DNA from 3 places in the Amycolatopsis sp. NPDC104775 genome. Region 1 is predicted to be linked to each of the others. Evidence: riboswitches for the same ligand, from Rfam matches in the RefSeq annotation. Region 1 holds a riboswitch; each other region holds the start of a gene.
The links. A riboswitch is a leader RNA that binds a small molecule or an ion and turns the genes downstream of it on or off. The one in region 1 is predicted to bind cobalamin.

Region 1 (2,254 bases):
GCGATCAGCATCCGGACGCGGGGCGCGAGGTAACCGCGCCGTCCGTAGCCGCGGGAATCCATGGCCGCCGCGAGCTGCAGCGACCGGTCCATGGCGTCGGCCAGCACCGGCACGAAAATCCCCTTCACGAACCGCAGGCCGCGAGTCTTGCCGGCCCGCAGCCGACGCGCGCGGCGCACCCGCTGCACGCTCTCGACCAGCTGCGGCGCGACGGAAAGCGCGACGGTGACCGCCGTCCCCACCTCATACAGCGCCCCGGGAACGGCCTTGAGCAGGCGTTTCGGGTTCGCCAGCGCGTTCGCGGCACCAATGCAGAGCACGATCGTGGCCAGCCGAAGTCCGTCGTACAGCCCGCCGAGCAGTTCCTCGGCCGAAGTCGGGCCGAGCAGCTGGATGCCGGCGGCGACACTCGGCAGCTGGATGGCTGGCAGCGTGAACAGGACGTGGCCGCCGTCCTCGCCGCCGATCAAGATCCGGAACAGCACGCGCGACGCCAGGATCACTCCGGCGATCCAGGCGTACATCCGGAACGCCAGCGCCCATGGCGCGTCGCCGCGGCGGAGCACCACCACGAACCCGGCCACCGCGATCACCAGAGCGAGCAGAACCGGGTTCGTGGTCCGGCTCGCGGCGACGGCGAGCGCGAGCGCCCACACCCACCACGCGCCGGGATGGAGCGCTCGCGGGCTACTCCGCGGCACGCCTGCGGCGCACCGCGACGACCGTCCCGGCCACCACGAGCAGCACGACGACCACGATGCCGAGCACCAGGCCCCACGGGAAACCACTGTCCGAAGTGGACGCCGGGGCTGAGGCGGGCGCGCTGGCCTTGCGCACCGGCTCGGTGCGCGGCGGCGGATATTCGGCGTAGGACTTGCCGATCGCGAACGACCAGCCCTCGAACGCACCGGCCGGCGGCTTCCAGCTCTGCGCGCCGACCTGCGCCGACTCCCATTTCCCGCCGTTGGTGGCGGTCCAGAAGCTCCACGACGCCTTCTCCGGCGGCATGCCGGTGCAGGTCTGGTCGGCGGGTTTGCCTTCGATCTTGCACATCACCGCCAGGCCGTACTTGCCCGCTCCGGTGAGTTCGAATCCAGCGTTTTGCAGGGCGGTGACGCCGTTTTCCTGCTTGCCCAGGGCGCACCGGATCAGGGTTTCACCGCCGAGCCCCTGGAAGTCGACGATCACCGTGACGCCATTGTCGTCCTGGCAATAGCCGTCGGCGCCCTTGCCGGGCGTGGTGGCCGAAGCGGAGGAAGCCCCGCCGAGGCCGGTAGCGACGAGAAGAGCGCAGCCGGCGAGGACTCGCCCCCAGTGCCGCGCGTGCACGAACCGCATGTCAGATGTACCTCGCATCGATCGGACCACGACGGGCGATCCGGCTCGCGGCCCCTCGCGGGCCGCTCACGGTTGCGGGCCAGCGCCGGATTCTCACCGGCTTCCCCCGTTCGTGGCGAAGAACTTGTCGACGTTAACGCACCGCAGGCCCCGCCGGAAGCGACCGCGGACACACCTACACTTCCGGGCGTGGGACAGGACCAGCTGCGCGTCGGCCTCGTAGGAACCGGACCGTGGGCCACCACGGTGCACGCTCCCGGGCTCGCGGATCATCCAGGGACCGTGCTCAGCGCCGTGTGGAGCCGTCGGCCGGAAGCCGCCGCCGCGCTCGCGCAGGACTACGACGCCGTGCCCACCAGCGACCTGGACGAGCTGTTCGAGCAGGTCGACGCCCTCGCGTTCGCCGTGCCGCCGACCGTGCAGGCCGAACTGGCGACCCGGGCCGCGGAGGCGGGCAAGCACCTGATCCTGGAGAAACCGATCGCCCCAGACCTGGCCACGGCGCAGCGGCTCGCCGATGCCGTGTCGTCCGCTGGCGTCGCCTCGCTGGTGATGCTGACGTTGCGATTCGCCCAGCAGACGCGCGACTGGCTGGACGGCGTCACCGCCGCTGGCGGTTGGCGAGGAGGCACCGTGCGGTGGCTGTCCGGTGCCCTGCTCGCGGGCAAATACGCCACCTCCGCCTGGCGACAGGACCCGGCTGGCGGCGCGCTCGCCGACATCGGCCCGCACGCGTTCGATCTCTTGGACGCCGCCCTCGGCCCGATCACCAACGTCCTCGCCGCGCACCGTGGTCCCGAAGACCTGTGGCAACTGCTGCTTGAACACGAGGGTGGCATCACCAGCACCGCGACACTCAGCCTGCGCCTACCGGTGCAGCCGACAGTGGTCGAGTACTCGGTCTTCGGCGAGCACG
Region 2 (2,254 bases), on a different contig from region 1:
TCGTCCACCTTCTGCTGTGCGAAGGCGAGCCAGGTTTTCAGGCGCGGGTCGAGATCTGTCTCTGCTGCCACGTCGTAGGGCACGTGCAGCAGCGAGCACGACGTCGAGATGCTCACGTGAGCCGCGGTGTCCTTCAGCTGGGTCGCGCGGGCCAGTGCGAGGTCTGGATCCGTGCGCCAGACGTTGCGGCCGTCCACGACTCCGGCAAGGACTTCCTTGTCCCGCAACGCGCCTTCCGCCACTACTTTGTCTACAAAGGACTTTTCAGTGACCAGGTCCACTGCGACCGCTTCGACAGGGGAGCGGGCCAGTACGCCCAGCGCCCGGCCGAGCCCGCCGAAGTACCCGGCTGCCAGCAGCTTCGGGCGGTGTTTTTCCTTGGCCAGCCAGTGATAGGCGCGGGTGAGCGCGTTGAACTCCGGAGTCGTCCGGTCCGCGGCGAACGCTGGTTCGTCCAACTGGACCCATTCGACGCCCTCGTCGGCCAGTTGGCCCAGCAAATCGGCGTAGGCGGGCAGCAGTTCGTCGAGCAGTTCCAGGGGCGCGAACCCGGGTACGGTCGGCTTGGCCAGCAGGAGAAAGGTGACCGGTCCGACGAGCACCGGACGCGGCGTGATCCCGAGCGCGCGGGCCTCGCGGACCTCGTCGATCGATGCGGTGCCGGTGAGGGAAAACCGGGTGTCCGGGCCCAATTCCGGGACTAGGTAGTGGTAGTTCGTGTCGAACCACTTCGTCATTTCGAGTGCGGGCGCGTCCGGTACCCCGCGCGCGGCGGCGAAGTAGGTGTCCAGCGGCGACAGGCCTAGCCGGGTAAAGCGTTCCGGCAGTGCGCCGAAGAGCGCCGCGGTGTCCAGTACGTGGTCGTAGAGGGAGAAAGTGCTGGACGGGATCGAATCGAGGCCTTGGTCGCGGAGGGTCGTCCAGGTTCGCTCGCGAAGGAGTCGTCCGGTGGCTCGCAGTTCTTCCTCAGGGCTCTTTCCCGACCAGTAGGCCTCGAGTGCCCGTTTGAGTTCGCGGGCCGGGCCGATTCTGGGGTAGCCGAGAATCGTGGTGCCGATCGTGTTCACAGCATGCATCCTCACGTGCTCGCCGGAAGAGTCCGGGCACGCGGAAACGCGGTGCTTCGGTCGTGCCTTGTCCCGCGAGGCCCGGACTCACGCACGCCGTCGGCGTGCGTGCCATTGGCAGGTATTCGGACTCGTGGGCGTATCGCTCGTGCCTACCGGCTGTCGCTTCCCGGGCTGGCGCCCAGTGCTTTACCGCGTTCGCGGTGACAGCTTTCGTTCCCACATACCGCTGCGGGGCAGTCCCGGATTCGCACCGGGTTCCCTGTTGCCTCGTCAGAACGCGGGTGCGTGCTGGCGAACCAGTGGCGGGGGTGAGCTTACCGGGTCCGGGGCCAGGAGGCGGGTGTCCCAGGGTTCGGGAGGGATCGTGCTGCTTGCCGGAGCAGGGGGAGCGTTGGAAGGTGCTCGTTGTCCGGCGGTGACATCGCACCCGGCGTGTGCGAGACGAACGGGGGAGTTGCCCTGTGCTGTCTGGCGTCTCGCCGACGTCGAGCATGGTGCGGCTGATGTTTTTGGCGCACTGTCCGTTGACGCCTGGCCATTGCTCACTGACGGGTCGTATTTTCTGCTTATTTTTCCATCTCTGCTCGAAACCGCTGCGCACGCAGGGCGTATCCGTTGACTGGGTTGTCACCCAGTCGGCGGTTCCTTGTGTGCGACAGGCGGGACAAAGTGCGGAGTTGTTGGTGGCCAAACAACATTCGCGGCGGGTGTCAGTCAGGCAAGCGCGGTCAGTCAACCTGGACACCTGGGTTGAAGCGGGAATGACCGCAGGTACGCTGTACAGTTCCCCCGGGGCGAGAGAAAGGGTTTCTGTGGTACTGGGCGGATCAGCGGCCAGGGGCTCCGTACCGTGAGTTCTACATCAAGTCCGCGCATGAGCTTGCCAGCGAGAACGTGACCTTCAGCTGGGTTCCCGGCAGCCCCAACTGGGAGATTCGCCAGAATGGGGATCTTGTCGGTATTTCCGAAGGAAACGGGGCATTCGGCGGCCAAGCGGACAATGGGCTCGAGGTAACGGTGCCGAGTGCTCGAGTTTTCGCCAACTCTTCAAAGTTTCAATACCAGGATACTGGCAACAATTGGCATCCCGCTCAAGCGGAACTGGTCAACGATCGACCAGATCTATTTCTTATGTACACAAACGGGCAAAACATAACGGGCGCAACGCGCAAGCCTTGCGTAGA
Region 3 (2,254 bases), on a different contig from region 1:
CGCGACGCGTTCGCGCAGAACCGGACCGTCGTCGAGAACCTCGGTCAGCAGCCGCCATGGCTCGGCCGGTTCCCCGGCCGGATGCGTGTCGACGGCGAAGAACGGGCCCAGTCCGGTCAGCGGGTTCACGCCTCGACGGTAGCCGCGCGCCCGCGGCCCAGCACGCGTTCGGCGAGCGGGCCGAACACCAGCGCGATGGTCGTCCACAGGATGACCTGCGCCAGCACCGAGTAGAGCCGGAAGCCGACGAGCGTGTCGGCCGGGAACCCGGGATAGACGATCTGCCCGTCGGGGGCTTTGAGCGGCAGCGGGGTTTCGCTGGCCTGCGGACCGTATTCGGCGACGTTGGCAGCCAGCGAGCCCAATGACGGCAGCAGCGCCATCAACAGCGCCGACAGCACCACGAACCCGGCGCCCGCGACGAGCGTCGCGTTCCAGTTGCCCAGCTTCGGCGCGAGCCGTTTGCCCGCGACGACGGCCGCGACCAGGAAGACCACCGACGCGACGACCATCGTCAGGTACAGCCCGGTGCGCGCGCCGATGGTCGCCTCGTGCCCGATCGCCGGCGGATTGGCCGGGTATTTCAGGAACGGGACGAGGTACAGCGACAGGAACCCGGCCCCGGCCACGAGCACCGCCAGCACCCGCGCGCGGATCCGGCCGACGCGGCCCAGCAGCACCGTGTAGGTCACCGCGAACAGCAGGCCCATCGCGACCCCGAAGAGCACCATGCCGAGCCCGATGCCGAGGTTGCCCTGCACCGCCCGGCTGAAAATCTCGTGCCCCTCGTGCTCGGTCGGCACACCAGCGGCCTTGTCGAGCGCCATTTGCGCCTCGTCGCGGCCGGATTCGTAGTCGATCGCCGCCTGAGTGAGCGGTTCGGCGAAGATCCGGGCGAAGACGAACGCCAGCAATCCGCCCAGCGCTCCGGCGAGGAGGCCGCGCAGAATCAGCTTGTTCTGCATTGTTCGGTTGTCCGTTCCGGGCGCGTCAGTGGCAGGGGAAGCCGAGGAAGTGCCGCGCGTCGTGGACGAACTCGTGCACGTGGGTGTCGCTGCCGAAAATCGAGACCGCGCCCTGGTCGACGCCGATGAAGTAGTACAGCAGCAGCGCGCCGAGGATGGTGGCGCCGAGCAGCAAAGCGGCTTTCGACACGGGCAGAACGACCGGGGTGGACCGGTCGGCCGGAATGGTGGCCATGGCTCTCCTTCGGGATGACGCGTCCCTTGCGGGTGGACCTGACGACGGCTCCTCGACCTGACTCGCCCGGGATGGGCACACAGTGGCGCGACCGTGCCGGATTCTCACCGGCTTCGGGAAGCCGTCGCGCGAGCAGCACGGTACGGCGGTGTCCGGCCGGTCGTCAATCGCCCGAGGGTCCGAGGTGTCCGCTATCTCCCGGTTTGCGCGGCCGGTGTGCCCGGGGTCGCACCGAACGGAGCAAGGCCGTTCACGCGGGGTCGCGGTAGAAGGCCAGGTGCTCGGGGCACAGGCCCTCCGAAGTGTCGCAGCGGAGCAGGCCAACTCCGACCTCGCCCGGATCGAGTTGGCCGAACATCGCTTTCGGGGCGCGGAAGTCCGCGCCGGTTTTCGTGTGCGGCTCCGGGAGATCGCCCTCCGGCCGGTCCGATCAGGTTCGCGCGCGAGGCGTTGCGCGTCCGGCGGGAAAGCTATACCGTTCCTGAACTAGAACAGGTTACAGTTTCGGTGGTGCGCGGGACGAGGAGCGGACATGGCAGCCAGGGTGGCCCGGAGCAACGAAGCCGACTACGTGGTCGTCGGGTCGGGCAGCTCGGGAGCTGCCGTCGCTGGACGGCTCGCGGAGTCCGGGGCCAGCGTGATCGTGCTCGAAGCGGGCAAGAGCGACGAGCAGCTGCTGTTGCGCAAGCCGGGGCTGGTGGCCCCGTTGCACGCGGTGCCCCAGCTGAAAAAACTGAGCGACTGGGGGTTCTACTCGGTCCCGCAGAAACATGTTCTCGATCGGCGCATGCCGGTGCCGCGCGGGAAGGTGCTCGGCGGCTCCAGTTCGGTCAACGGGATGGTCTACGTCCGCGGCAACCGGGCGAATTTCGACGACTGGGCGGCCGAGGGCAACACCGGCTGGGACGCCGACAGCGTCAACGCCGCGTACAAGCGCATGGAGGACTTCGAGGACGGCGAGAACGCCTTCCGCGGCGCGGGCGGGCCGATCAAGATCACCCGCAACAAGATTCCGCAGGAAGGCACGCTGCAGTTCCTCGACGCGACGGCCGAC

Region 2: linked by a shared signal. The riboswitch ahead of metE (5-methyltetrahydropteroyltriglutamate--homocysteine S-methyltransferase) and the one ahead of ACZ63D_RS38420 (hypothetical protein) in region 1 are both predicted to bind cobalamin.
Region 3: linked by a shared signal. The riboswitch ahead of ACZ63D_RS02450 (CbtB domain-containing protein) and the one ahead of ACZ63D_RS38420 (hypothetical protein) in region 1 are both predicted to bind cobalamin.

Annotation. Positions count from the first base shown of each region.
Region 1 covers NZ_JBVJOE010000013.1:41,792-44,045, forward strand. Annotated here, with positions in the region: gene ACZ63D_RS38415 (CbiQ family ECF transporter T component) at 1-701, opposite strand, end outside; gene ACZ63D_RS38420 (hypothetical protein) at 688-1,338, opposite strand; cobalamin riboswitch at 1,356-1,481, opposite strand; gene ACZ63D_RS38425 (Gfo/Idh/MocA family protein) at 1,528-2,254, shown strand, end outside.
Region 2 covers NZ_JBVJOE010000001.1:1,310,026-1,312,279, reverse strand. Annotated here, with positions in the region: gene metE (5-methyltetrahydropteroyltriglutamate--homocysteine S-methyltransferase) at 1-1,076, opposite strand, end outside; cobalamin riboswitch at 1,167-1,386, opposite strand; gene ACZ63D_RS05715 (hypothetical protein) at 1,965-2,254, shown strand, end outside.
Region 3 covers NZ_JBVJOE010000001.1:597,150-599,403, forward strand. Annotated here, with positions in the region: gene ACZ63D_RS02440 ((2Fe-2S)-binding protein) at 1-129, opposite strand, end outside; gene ACZ63D_RS02445 (CbtA family protein) at 126-965, opposite strand; gene ACZ63D_RS02450 (CbtB domain-containing protein) at 991-1,200, opposite strand; adenosylcobalamin (AdoCbl) riboswitch at 1,243-1,327, opposite strand; gene ACZ63D_RS02455 (GMC family oxidoreductase) at 1,733-2,254, shown strand, end outside.